3 regions of the Roseateles sp. genome follow, and region 2 is predicted to be linked to each of the others. Evidence: predicted binding sites of a transcription regulator. Region 2 holds the regulator's gene; each other region holds the start of a gene.
The links. The regulator sigma-54, encoded in region 2, starts transcription at its own class of promoters, with help from an activator protein. The targets are predictions, from matches to a motif close to TGGCANGNAANCTGCTTT.
Positions count from the first base shown of each region.

Region 1: the regulator sigma-54 is predicted to act here: its motif matches at 2,491-2,508, upstream of pepA (flocculation-associated PEP-CTERM protein PepA).
Region 3: the regulator sigma-54 is predicted to act here: its motif matches at 1,898-1,915, upstream of ACQY39_RS02000 (PEP-CTERM sorting domain-containing protein).

Region 1 is NZ_OZ253537.1:3,390,526-3,394,610, forward strand. Features, by position in the region: gene prsT (XrtA/PEP-CTERM system TPR-repeat protein PrsT) at 1-1,231, shown strand, start outside; gene pepA (flocculation-associated PEP-CTERM protein PepA) at 1,293-2,273, shown strand; gene pepA (flocculation-associated PEP-CTERM protein PepA) at 2,559-3,437, shown strand; gene ACQY39_RS14650 (nitroreductase family protein) at 3,556-4,085, opposite strand, start outside.
Region 2 is NZ_OZ253537.1:1,115,636-1,119,720, forward strand. Features, by position in the region: gene ACQY39_RS04945 (THUMP domain-containing class I SAM-dependent RNA methyltransferase) at 1-729, opposite strand, end outside; gene ACQY39_RS04950 (SGNH/GDSL hydrolase family protein) at 768-1,781, opposite strand; gene ACQY39_RS04955 (RNA polymerase factor sigma-54) at 1,972-3,501, opposite strand; gene lptB (LPS export ABC transporter ATP-binding protein) at 3,541-4,085, opposite strand, start outside.
Region 3 is NZ_OZ253537.1:453,911-457,995, reverse strand. Features, by position in the region: gene ACQY39_RS02005 (ATP-binding protein) at 1-899, shown strand, start outside; gene ACQY39_RS02000 (PEP-CTERM sorting domain-containing protein) at 944-1,861, opposite strand; gene ACQY39_RS01995 (glycosyltransferase) at 2,076-3,281, shown strand; gene ACQY39_RS01990 (glycoside hydrolase family 10 protein) at 3,297-4,085, opposite strand, start outside.

The DNA of each region.
Region 1 (4,085 bases), 2.3 Mb from region 2:
GAAAGAACGAAAATTTGATGCGGCCACTGCTCGCTTTGATCGTATGGCTGTGGAGAACCCCAAGAACCTTCAGGCTCGCATGGCGGCCATTGGCTTGCGGGCGCAACGTGGGGCGCCGCTCGCCGAGTTGGCTGGCCTCCTAGAAGAAACGGTGAAGGCTCTTCCAGGAGAGATTTCGCCACGTGAGCATTTGTCAGGCGTCTATCTGGATCAAAACAATGTCAAGAAGGCACTGACATTGGCTCAGGACACCGTCACGCAGTTTCCGGGTCGCCCAGAGGCCTTGCGAATTCTGGGTACGGTTCAGATGGCGGGGCGTGATTTCAACCAAGCAGAAGCCAGTTTCGGCAAATGGTCGGCTTTGCAGGCGAATTCGCCTGTACCCCTGATGGCGTTGGGGCGCTTGTATGTGGCAAAGGGCGAGCCTGCTCAGGCGATCTCAGTTCTGAAGAAGGCTTTGCTGGTGCAGCCTCAAATGCAGGACGCTCAGGCGGCCATGGCCTCAGTCTTGGTGGGTTCGGGGCGTGCGGAAGAGGCTGAGAAATTCTGTTTGCAAGTCCAACGCGAACAGCCCAAAGACTATTTTGGTTACGCTTTGGCCGGGGATGTCGCATCTTTCCAAAAGGCATGGCCTTCGGCGGCGCGCTGGTACAGGCAGGCCTTGAATGTCGACTTCCGACGCAGCGAAGTCGCGATGAAGCTCCACAAAGCCTTGCTCAACGGCAAGGATTTGGATGCGGCTGACAAATTCGCTCAGGAGCGTAGCAAGGCTTATGGCACAGATGCCTTGTTCTTGTTTTATCTTGGGGACGTAGAACTTGCTCGTTCCCGGCCCGAGCAGGCAGAGCGTTGGTATACCCAAGTGCTCAAAGTACAGCCCGAAAATGTGGCCGCCTTGAATAACCTTGCCACGCTAGCGCTCAAGCGCAAGGATGCCAAAGCACGAGAGTATGCGGAAAAGGCGCTGGCATTGCAGCCTTACAGTCCTGGCGTCATGGACACCGTTGCTGAGGTCTATGCAGCCGCTGGAGAGTATTCCAAAGCTGTAGAACTTCAGCAGAAGGCTGTAGCAATGGTGCCCGGTAGTTCGGAGTTTCGCTTGAACTTAGCGCGGCACCTGCTTGCCGCAGGGCAGAAGGACCAGTCACAAACGCAACTGAAGAAGTTGGCCGCAGATGACCCGGCGTTTGCGAGTGGTGCTGAGTTCAAAGCTGTCCAGTCAAAACTGTGAATATGCCTTGTCGAAATTCTTTACAGGCTCGAGCGTGGTGGCGACCATTTGATTGGCTTTGGTGTCTAAGCTGTTGTTTTTGAATGAATTTTTCCTTCTGGCACGATGTGTGCATTTCGTTAGCCAGGGAGCGATTCCCACCAATCTCAGGAGAAATACCATGAAAGCAACGAAGAAGTTTCTGTCCGGTTTGAGCCTGCTGGCTTTGCTGGGTTCGGCCAACGCTGCAACATTCAACACCCCCGACGGTGTTCTCAACAACTTTGGCGGCTTCGACTGGACTTCGTCCGCGTCGGTTCTGGTCAAGAGCTATGACACCCGTGCAGGTGTTCCCGGCAACTTTGTTGGCAAGCAAGACGTCATCGACGTGTACTACAACTCGTTTGCATCGACCATCATTGACGCCAACGGCGGCATTTTCACGACGCCCAATTTGGTCAAGGGCACAGGCGGTGCGGGCTATGAAGTCACGGTCACTGCTCACTTCCAGGAACTGGTCACTTGCGTGGTTGCCGATTGCAGCTTCGTGACCATCACCCCGCTGACCGGCAGCTGGAATATCTTCCTGGATACATCCGCTGATGCTGATCTGTTGAGCCAGAGCGGTTTTGGTGATGGTGTGAGCATTCTGAGCGGTGTGTTCACCGGCGGTCAGACCGTGTTCACCCAGCAGGCTGCTGTCAATCCCGGTACCGGTACGACCTTGGCCAGCGTCCAGGGCAACACGACCACCACCAACAATGCCTACATCAACCCGAATCTGAATGGCACCACGGTGTCGTCCACTCTGTCCTTCGGCCCCAAGGGTGCAGCCAATGGCCCGAATGGCACTTGGGTTCAGCCGACCAGCTGGCAAGGTAGCGGCATCGGCGGCGGCGGCAATGGTGTGCCTGCCACTGGTGGTAACCAGCCCAACTTCGTGGGTCAGGCTGACGCCAGCCAGTCCTTCTTCTTCAGCGTGCCTGAGCCGACTTCCTTGGCTCTGACTGGCTTCGCTCTGCTGGGCTTGGGCCTGTCGGCTCGTCGCCGTAAGCAAGCCTAATGAATGGCGGGTGTTCAATCGGGGCCTTGGTGCTGCGATTGAACTGAGGGTTGAAAAGGGTGCTTCGGCACCCTTTTTCTTTGGTGATTCAGTTCGCGGATCTGCAAGTCCATCCCTCGATTGCGGGTGTCGGGTGGGTTTCCAAAGCTATCCCTAGTTCTTGGGGGTTCTGGATTTTTTGTCTGTAAGGTTTTGATACTCAAGGAATTTTTCTTTTTGGCATGAGTCATGCTTATTGATGTGCAAGGGTGAGGCGTCTCTCTCTTTGTATTTTCGGAGCATCTGATGAAAGCAAGCAAAAAACTCCTGGCGGCAGCCGCCCTCCTGGCTGCCGTGGTGTCGGCTCAAGCGGCGACCTTTGTGACGCCGTACGGCGTTTTGAACAACTTTGGCGGCTTTGACTGGACCTCGTCCTCGTCGGTGCTGGTCAAGGGGTATGACATTCAGGCCGTTGCTTCCGGCAACATTGCCGGCAAACAGGATGTCATCGATGTGTACTACAACTCGTTCGCAACGGCGATTCTTGATGCCAACGGCAGTACGTTCTCGACGCCCAATCTGGTCAAAGGTACAGGCGCTGCCGGTTATGAACTCACGGTCAAGGCTCACTTCCAAGAGGTGGTGACTTGCGTTGATCCCCTTTGCAATTTCGTGACCATCACCCCGCTGAATGGTACTTGGAACATCTACCTGGATACTGCTCCCAACGCCAACCTGGTGAATCAGGCGGGTTTTGGGGATGGGGTGAGTATCTTGAGCGGCGTGTTTACCGGCGGCCAAACCGTGCTGACCCAGCAGGCTGCGGTCAATCCAGGTACGGGCACCACCTTGGCGAGCATTCAGGGCAGCACGACTGTGACGAACAATGCTTTCATTACCCCGAATCTTGCGGGTACCTCGGTGTCGTCGACACTGTCCTTCGGCCCCAAGGGTGTGGCCAACGGCCCGAACGGTACATGGGTTCAGCCGACCAGCTGGCAAGGTAGCGGCTTCGGCGGCGGTAACGGCGTCCCTGCCACGGGCGGCAACCAGAGGAACTTCATTGGCCAAGCGGATGCCAGCCAGTCCTTTTTCTTCAGTGTTCCTGAGCCGACTTCCCTGGCTCTGACCGGCTTCGCTCTGCTGGGTCTGGGTCTGACGGCTCGCCGTCGTAAGCAGGGTTGATTTGCCGATGCTGTGAACTTCGCCTATCGGCTGAATGTTCGCGGTGTCAGAATGCAAAAGAGGGCGTTTCGGCGCCTTCTTTTGCATGGCCGACCTGGTTCTTGAGGCCGTGTCTGCTTCAGCGGGGGTGGGGGTGTGTCAGCAATTCGACCAGTGGTCTGCGCAGTGAGCGGGACCTGGCTTGCCTGCTTGAGCCAAGGCGCCCCATGAATACCGATCGTTGTGCAGCTTCCTCACCCAGAAGTTGCTCCAAATCGAGCCTGACTTTCTCAGCCAGTGCATCCAGTCCGGGAGTGCGCGAGAACGGTCGCGCTTCTCTGGCGTAGCGGGAAAAAATCAGGGGCGTGATTTCAGGTTGCATCTGTAGGCCCACTTGAGTGGCTGTGAGCCAAAAGCGTTGCATGGCACGGCCTCCGGCTACATAGTCGCTCAGGGTCTTGGGTGGGCTTGGTGCGAGCAGGGCGAAATGCGCGCCGCAGAACAGGCTGGGCAGGAAATCCAGTTGAATGCGTGGCGTCCATGTGCCGGCCATATAGCGATTGAAAAACTCAACCCGCTCCCAGCGGGCCATTACAAACTGCATGAGTCGGGTGGTCAGCGGGTCGGTGCCAAGTGCCTGATCTGGAACCTTGGTGGCGCTGAATTGTT
Region 2 (4,085 bases):
GGGCAGCTGGCGCTCGAAGGCAAAGCGGCGCTGCATGCCGGCGGCCATGCCACATGCGATTTGCGCGGCTTCGACGGCGATGGTGCCCGAGCCGCAGCAGGGGTCGTGCAGGGCGCCGCCGGTTTCGGGCGTGCCCTTCCAGCCGGCCGCGGCCAGCATGGCGGCGGCCAGGGTTTCCTTCAGCGGGGCGTCGCCTTTGTCCTCGCGCCAGCCGCGCTTGAACAGGGGCTCGCCCGAGGTGTCGATGTAGAGCGTGGCGTCGGTTTCGCTGAGGTGCAGCATCACCGGCAGGTCGGGGAAGCGGGTGTCGACGCTGGGCCGCTCGCCGGTGGCATCGCGCAGCACATCGCAGATGGCGTCTTTCACGCGCAAGGTGGCGAAGTTGAGGCTGCGCAGCGGCGAGCGCTGGGCCACGGTGTCGACGCGGATGGTCTCGGCCGGTGTGATCCAGTCGCACCAGTCGATGCGGCGAGCCAGGGCGTAGATGTCGTCCTCGTGGCGGTAGCCGCCCGAGATCAGTTCGATCAGCACGCGCTGCGCCAGCCGGCATTCGAGGTTGAGCTTCATCACGCCTTCGAGATCGCTCTTCAGCGCGATGCCGCCGCGCAGCACCTCGATATGGGTCTTGGGCAGGATGGCCCGCACCTCTTCGTCAAGCAGGCGCTCCACGCCCGAGGGGCAGGAGACGAAGAGGTGGTGCAGGTCTTTGGGGGATTCTTTGGCGGCCATGGGCCCGATTGTCCCAGGATTGGCCGCCTCGGCCGTACTCAGGCGCGGCGACGGCGGTTCAGGCCCAGCACAGCCATCAGGCCCAAGCTCATCAGCAGCAGGGTTTGCGGCTCCGGCACGGCGGCCAGCATGCCCTGGCCGAGCACGCTGTGGGTGACCGCGGTCGGATGGATGCGGTCCCAGAACATATACCCGTCGGGGTTGCTGCAGGTGCTGCCATTGGGCTGGCCGACATAGCCGGTGAAGCAGGCCTCGGTGACGTTGCTCAGGCCGTATTGGGCGGCGTTGTCGACCAGGACCTGCTGCGCGCCCAGGACGTCGAAATAGCGGATGTCGATGCCGGGCAAGGCCCGCAGCTGGCCGATGGCTTGATTCAGGCCGAGGTTGAAGCCCAGGGACAGCAGATGCAGCTGACCCGACAGGCCGGAGGAGAGGCCGCCTGGCGTCTGCCCCAGGTCGGGCAGGCCCGGCATCAGGAAGTTGCGCGCACCCAGGCCGTAGAGGGTCTGGACCGCGCTGCTGAGGTTCTGGATGGCCGCTTGTCCGGTGGCCTGCGAGAAGCCCTGGTACTGGAAGTCATTGGCGCCGCCCCAGAGCAGGTACAACGCCTGGCTGTCGGCGGCCATGCCGGCCAGCCCGGCCTGGAAGGTGCCGACCTGCGAGAGCATGCCGGTGTTTTGCAAGGCGGCCGGGGCGCCTGCAGCCACCGCCGCGCCGTTGAGCCAGCCGGTCTGGGCGCCGCCCCAGGCGTAGTCTTGCAGGCTCACGCCCAGGCCTTGGGCGAGGTGCTCGACGGCCACCGGGCCGTTGGAAAAGCGGCCCTGGAAATAGTTGCCGGGCTGGGGCACGGCGCCACCCGTGGCGCGGTAGAAGTTGCCGTTGTCTGACAGGCTGTCGCCGAAGGCGATCACGCGGCTGTAACTGGAGGCGGTGCTGCTCGTGGCTTGAGCCTCAGTCTGCGCCTGCGAGGGTGCGGCCCAGGCCAGGCCGGCAGCGAGCATCAGCAGGGCGGGCAGGCGAGCGTCAGCTGAGGTGCGGTGGATGGTGTTCACGGCAGACCTTTCAAGTAACGATCCAAGTCGGCGGCATGATGGCATGCCTCGAAATGGGAATCACCTGAAATCGGTGTGCGTGTTCACGTTTGGTGAGCTGCGGTGAACGGGTGAACGAGTGAACAGGTGAATGGTGAGTCGTGGTGTGTTGTTCACCCATTCACCTGTTCACTCGTTCACCACTCACCCTTCAAACCACGCGCCGCATCGTCGTCGTCCCAATATGCATGCCTTCGCGGTACTTGGCGACGGTACGGCGCGCGACCTGGATGCCTTGTTCTTCCAACATATTGGCCAGGGCGCTGTCGGACAGGGGCTTGGCCGGGTTCTCGGCGGCGATGAACTGCTTGATCAGCTCGCGCACGGCGGTGCTGGAGGCCTCGCCGCCGGCCTCGGTGGACAGGCCCGAGCCGAAGAAGTACTTGAGCTCGAAGGTGCCGAAAGGCGTGGCCATGTACTTGGCCGTGGTCACCCGCGAGATGGTCGACTCATGCAGGCCCAGCTCGTCGGCGATCTCGCGCAGCACCAGCGGCTTCATGGCGACGGCGCCGTGGCTGAAGAAACCTTTCTGGCGCTCGACGATGGCAGTGGAGACACGCAGGATGGTGTCGAAGCGTTGCTGGATGTTCTTGATGAACCAGCGCGCCTCCTGCAGCGCGCCGCCCAGGGCGCTGTTGCTGATGCCGCCGCGCGTCTGGCGCAGGGCATTGGCGTAGAGCTCGTTGATGCGCAGCTTGGGCGCGACCTCGGGGTTGATGATGACGCGCAGCTCGCGCCCGACCTTGCGCACGATCACATCGGGAATCACCGCCGGCGCCTGGCCGTGGGCAAAGCGCCGGCCCGGCTTGGGCTCGAGCGCCACGATCAGGGCCTGCGCCTCGCGCAGCAAGGGCTCGTCGGCGCCGGTCAGCAGCATCAGGCGGCGGCTGTCGCGCTTGGCCAGCAGGTCCAAGTGCTTTTTGCAGATCATGATGGCGATCACCTGCGGCGCGCTGCGCGGCAGCTGGCGCAGCTGCAGCACCAGGCACTCGGGCAGATCGCGGGCGCCGACGCCGGCCGGGTCCATATGGTGCAGCCACTTCAGGGCGATGCGCAGGTGGTCGAGCAGGTCCTCGCGTTCGGCCGCGCTGTCCTCGCCCGCGTCGGGGATCAAGGCCTCGGCAATCGACTCCAGGCTGTCTTCCAGCAGGCCGTCCTCGTTCAGGGAATCGATCAGCAGGCGCAGGGCCAGCTGGTCGGATTCGCTCAAGCTCATGCCGGCCATCTGCTGCTGCAGATGTTCTTGCAGGGAAATCTCGGCCGATTCCTGCTCGCTGCGCTCGCCGTCTTCGTCGTTGCTGCCGGAGCCGCTGCCGCTGTTGCTGGGCAGCTCGCGGATGCCGTCGAAATCGTCACCCTCGGTGCCGTTCTCCCAGTCCTCGCGCTCGCTGTTGCCGAAGTCCTCGGCCTTGAGCTCGGGCGTGGCCTCGGCCTCGGCGCCGCCGCCCAGTTCGCGCTCGGCGCCGCTGTCTTCGGCGGCACTGGCCTGGCGCAACTCGGGCAGTTCGGGCGCTGCGACGGCGAAGTCGTCTTCGGTTTCGAGCAGCGGGTTCTGCGCCAGCATCTGCTCGACTTCCTGGTTCAGTTCCAGGGTGGACAGTTGCAGCAGACGGATCGACTGCTGCAGCTGCGGCGTCAGCGCCAGATGCTGACTCAGGCGAACCTGGAGCGATTGCTTCATGGCCGCAGGCCCGGCGCTGTCAGGAGGCTCGCCATCACATCACATGCGGAAATGTTCGCCGAGATAAACCTTGCGCACATCGGCGTTGGCGACGATCTCGTCCGGCGTGCCCTCGGCCAGCACCGAACCCTCGCTGATGATGTAGGCGCGGTCGCAGATGCCCAGGGTCTCGCGCACATTGTGGTCGGTGATCAGCACGCCGATCTGGCGCGCCTTCAGGAAACCGATGATGCGCTGGATCTCCAGCACCGCGATCGGGTCCACGCCGGCAAAGGGTTCGTCCAGCAGGATGAAGCGCGGCTGGGTGGCCAGGGCGCGGGCAATCTCGACGCGGCGGCGTTCGCCGCCCGAGAGCGCCGGCGCCGGGCTGTCGCGCAGCTTTTCGATGCTGAGGTCGTGCAGCAGGGCTTCCAGCAGTTCCTTGATGCGCGGCTCTTTCAGCGCGCGGCCCTGCTCGTCGCGCTGCAGTTCCAGCACGGCACGGATGTTCTGTTCCACCGTCAGTTTGCGGAAGATCGAGGCTTCCTGCGGCAGATAGCTCAGGCCCAAGCGGGCGCGCTGGTGGATGGGCAGGTGCTCGACCG
Region 3 (4,085 bases), 660 kb from region 2:
TCGAAGACCGGGTTCAAGAGCGCACGGCCGAGCTCCATGCCAGCAATGCCGAGCTGGTGCTGGCGCTCGACGACCTCAGCAAGACCCAGACCAGCCTGCTGCGCGCCGAGCGCCTGGCCAGCCTGGGTCGCATGGTGGCCGGAGTGGCTCACGAGATGGGCACGCCGATTGGCAATGCCCGCCTGGCTGCCACCACTCTGGCGGCCGAGGCCGAACAGATGGAGGCGGCTGTGCAGAACGGTCTGCGCCGCTCGCAGCTGCAGAAGTTCCTGCACCGGGTCAGCTCGGGCAGCCAGATCTTGCAAGGCAATCTGGAGCGCGCCAGCGACCTGTTGCAGAACTTCAAGCAGGTGGCGGTGGACGGCAGCAGCGCCCAGCGCCGGGTCTTCGTGCTCGGCACCTTGGTGCACGACATCCTGATGACCTTGCAGCCTACCCTCAAGCGCCTGCCCTTGCGGGTCGAGGTGGCGGTGCCAGAGTCACTGGAAATGGACAGTTACCCGGGTGCTCTGGGCCAGGTGCTCAGCAACCTGATCCAGAACGCGGTCGTCCATGGTTTTGAGGGGCGCAGCGAGGGCCAGCTGCAGATCCAGGCCGAATGCCCCGATGCCGACCATGTGAAGCTGCGCATCCGGGACGACGGCTGCGGCATCGCCGCCGAGATCCAGCCGCGCGTCTTCGACCCCTTCTTCACCACCCGCATGGGTCGCGGCGGCACCGGCTTGGGCTTGAACATCAGCCACAACCTGGTCAGCAATGTGCTGTGCGGCGAGATCCATCTGCACAGCGAGGCCGGCGCCGGCTGCTGCTTCGAGCTCTTGCTGCCCCGCGTGGCGCCCAGCCATGGCGATGCGGAAACCTTGCCCCTGCCGCTCAGTGACTTTGCGCCCTTGGCCTGAGGCAGGGGCGCCACTGCGAGCTGGCGCCCCGGTGCTGCAGAACCTCAGTTCGTCGAGTTGCGGCGCCGGCGAGCCAGTGCGGCCAGACCCAGACCCAGGCCCGCCAGGGCGAAGCTGCCCGGTTCCGGCACGCTGTTGGGGGTCTTGATCGTCACTTCAAAGCCGATGGCGTCAGTGCTGAAGGGGTCGCCGTAGAAGGACGAGCTGCTGCCTTTGTAGCAGCTGCCTTCTTCCAGGCCGCTCAAGGGCACCAAGCTACCCACGGTGTTGTAGTTGCTGCCGCCGCAATTGCCTTCATAGGTGCCGACATGGGCATACGCTTCGTCATTCAGGTAGGCGGCCAACTCCAGGCTGTCGCCGGCGGCCAGGGTGCGATCGACCTCGACGTAGAAGGCGTCCCAGCTGTAATAGCCGTCCGAGCCATCGTCGAGCGCATTCAGGTTGGCACCTTCGCGGTCCAGAACGATGCCGTCCTGGTTGGCGCTGAGCTTGGCACTGCTGCTGAACACTTCGGTGTTGCCGATCTGGACCGAGGCGCCATAGCGCGACTCCAGAAACTCGCCAGCCTCCCAGCTCCCGCCCTGCAGTTGCGTGCTCAGGGAGCCACCGTAGATCTTGAACTTGAGCGTGTAGGTCTGCGTCACGTTGCTGGTGTTGAGCAGCGAGTAGGCAAAGCCGGCCTTGGTGGCGGCGCTGGCCATGCCCTTGGCATTGCTGGACACGGCATAGGCGCCGGTGGCGCTGGAGAAGGCGTAGGCAGATCCCGTGCCGGCGATGTTGTCGATGTAGCTGTACGAAGAAACCAGGGTGCTCGAACTGGATTCGTTGGGTGTGGCGTCGAAAGCGCCGGCGGTGGCGCCGGACGATACGCTCAAGGTCGGGTTGGCCCAGGCGGCAGGTGCCAGGGTGGCGAGGCCAGCGATAGCGGCAGCGAGAATGCTCAAACGATGTGCACTGTTCACGGGTTTCCTTGGTGGCGTTGATCAAAGGTCTTGGCAAACGCAATTTCCATGCCCCGATCTGAAACTCCTGTGCTTTCAAACGTTTGATGAGTTTGCCCATGGGGCGGAGAGTCCAAATGCCAAGTTTTCCGACACGCAAATTCATGCCGCAGGGATACTTTGATGCGGGTTTGCCCGAGGCCGAGTGCGCGCTGTCTGCGGCGGAGGCCTGCGCATGAGTCGGGTCCTTCTGGCTTGGGAGTTAGGCCAGGGCCTGGGCCATATCGACCGCATGCTGATGCTGGCGCGCGAGCTGCGTCGGCGCGGCCATGAGGTGATCTTCACGCTGCGCGATCTGGCCCGCGCCCATGGGCGCATCGCCGCCGAAGGCTTTGTGGTGCTGCAGTCGCCGCTCTGGCTGGCCCAGATGGTCAACCCGCCGCGCCTGGGCAACTACAGCGCTGTGCTGGCCACCGCCGGCTGGCTGGACCCCGAAGGCCTCGCCGGTCTGCTGCTCGGCTGGCGCAATCTCTGGGCCCAGCTCAAGCCGGATTTGCTGATTGCCGACCATGCGCCCACCGCCTTGCTGGCTGCACGGGGTCAGGTCTTGCCAGCCTGGGCCGTGGGCAATAGTTTCGAGCTGCCACCCACCCGGGGCAGCTTTCCGCCCATGGAGTTCTGGCTGGAGCGCGAGCAGGCGCAGTGCGCCGGCTATGACGCGCTCTTGCTGCGCCATGCCAATCGCGCCCTGGCCTTGCTCGGAGACCCGCCGCTGGCGACCTTGCAGGATCTGTTCACGCCTTCGCGCAGCGCCATACTGAGCTTGCCTGAGTTGATGCATTACGAGGGCTATGACGCGGAGATGCCGGTGCTCGGCGCCAGCTATGTCGGTGACCGCGGGCTGGCACCGGAGTGGCCGGGGGGCGCCGGCAGTAATGTGCCGCGGGTGTTCGCCTATCTGCAGGCCAAGCAGGCCGACTTTGTCCCGGTCATGACGGCGCTCAAGCGTCTGGGCTGGCCCAGCCTGGTGTATGCGCAAGGCTTGGCACCGCAGGCGGCCGAGCGCCTGGCCGGCCCCAATCTGCGTTTTGCAGCGGGGCCAGTGCAGAGCGACGCGGCGCTCAGGGATGCCGATCTGTCACTCAACTACGGCAGCGTGGGCATGGTCAGCGCCGCTGCCTTGGCCGGCAAGCCGCAGCTGGCTCTGCCCATACACACCGAGCAGCAGATGAGCGCGCAGCGGCTGCAGCGGGCCGGCCTTGGCCTCGCTTTGATGCCAGGTGCGCCGGCCGTGGACCACGCGGCGCTGCTGCAGTCCTTGGTGGCTGACCAGCGCATGCTGGGTCGGACCCGCTTGCTTGCCCTGCAGCGGCAGGACATGCGGCCGAAGGCCAGCGGCGTGCGTGTGGTCGACCTGCTGGAGGCCCGCGGCGCACTCTGAGTACGGTGTCGTTCGCTACAACAGCCGGTAGCCCAGGCGCAGGCTCTCGTTGCCGCAGCGGTCCAGCGCCGACAGCACCAGACCACTGAGCCCGGCGGCCGGCAGCTCCAGTTCGAGGGCGCGGTCGCCGCTGGTGTAGGCCGTGGCCAGGAATTCCCAGTCGCCCTCGCGCTGCAGCCACAGGGCATAGCGCTGCAGGCCTGCCCCGGCCTGCGGTGCCAGGCGCAGGCGCAGCAGCCCGTCCGTCCGGCGTTCCAGAGTCAGCGTCGGCGGCTCGGCCGCCGCAGTTTTCAGCCAGGGCGTGGCCGGTACCAGGGCGGCTTGCGGGTAGCTGCTACGGCGCAGCGCATCGGCCAGGCCGCGGCGGTTCTGCGCCAGGGCCACCATGCTGAAGTGGGCATGGCCGCTGCCCGGGCGGCGTTCGCGCAGCAGCGCAATCTGCTGCACGAGTTCCTCTACCGGCCAGCTGTCGGCTTTTTCAGTCACCTTGCTGCTGAACAGGCCGGGCCAGACATGCCGGTCGAGCGGATTCTGGCCATGCCAGTAGTCCAGCAGGGTGCCGAAGGCTTGCGCCTTCTGTGCGATCGGCCAGTAGAGCTGGGGCACGAGGTAGTCGACCCAGCCCTCAGTCAGCCAGCGTTCGACGTCGGCGTAGAGCTTGTCGTACTGGCTGAAGCCGGCAATGCCTTCGGGGCGCAGCGCCGGCTTGCCGATGCCAAAGGGGCTGATGCCGAAGCGGACCTCAGGGCGCAGCGCGCGCACGGTCTGTTGCAGGCGCTGCACGAGCTGGTCGACGTTCTGGCG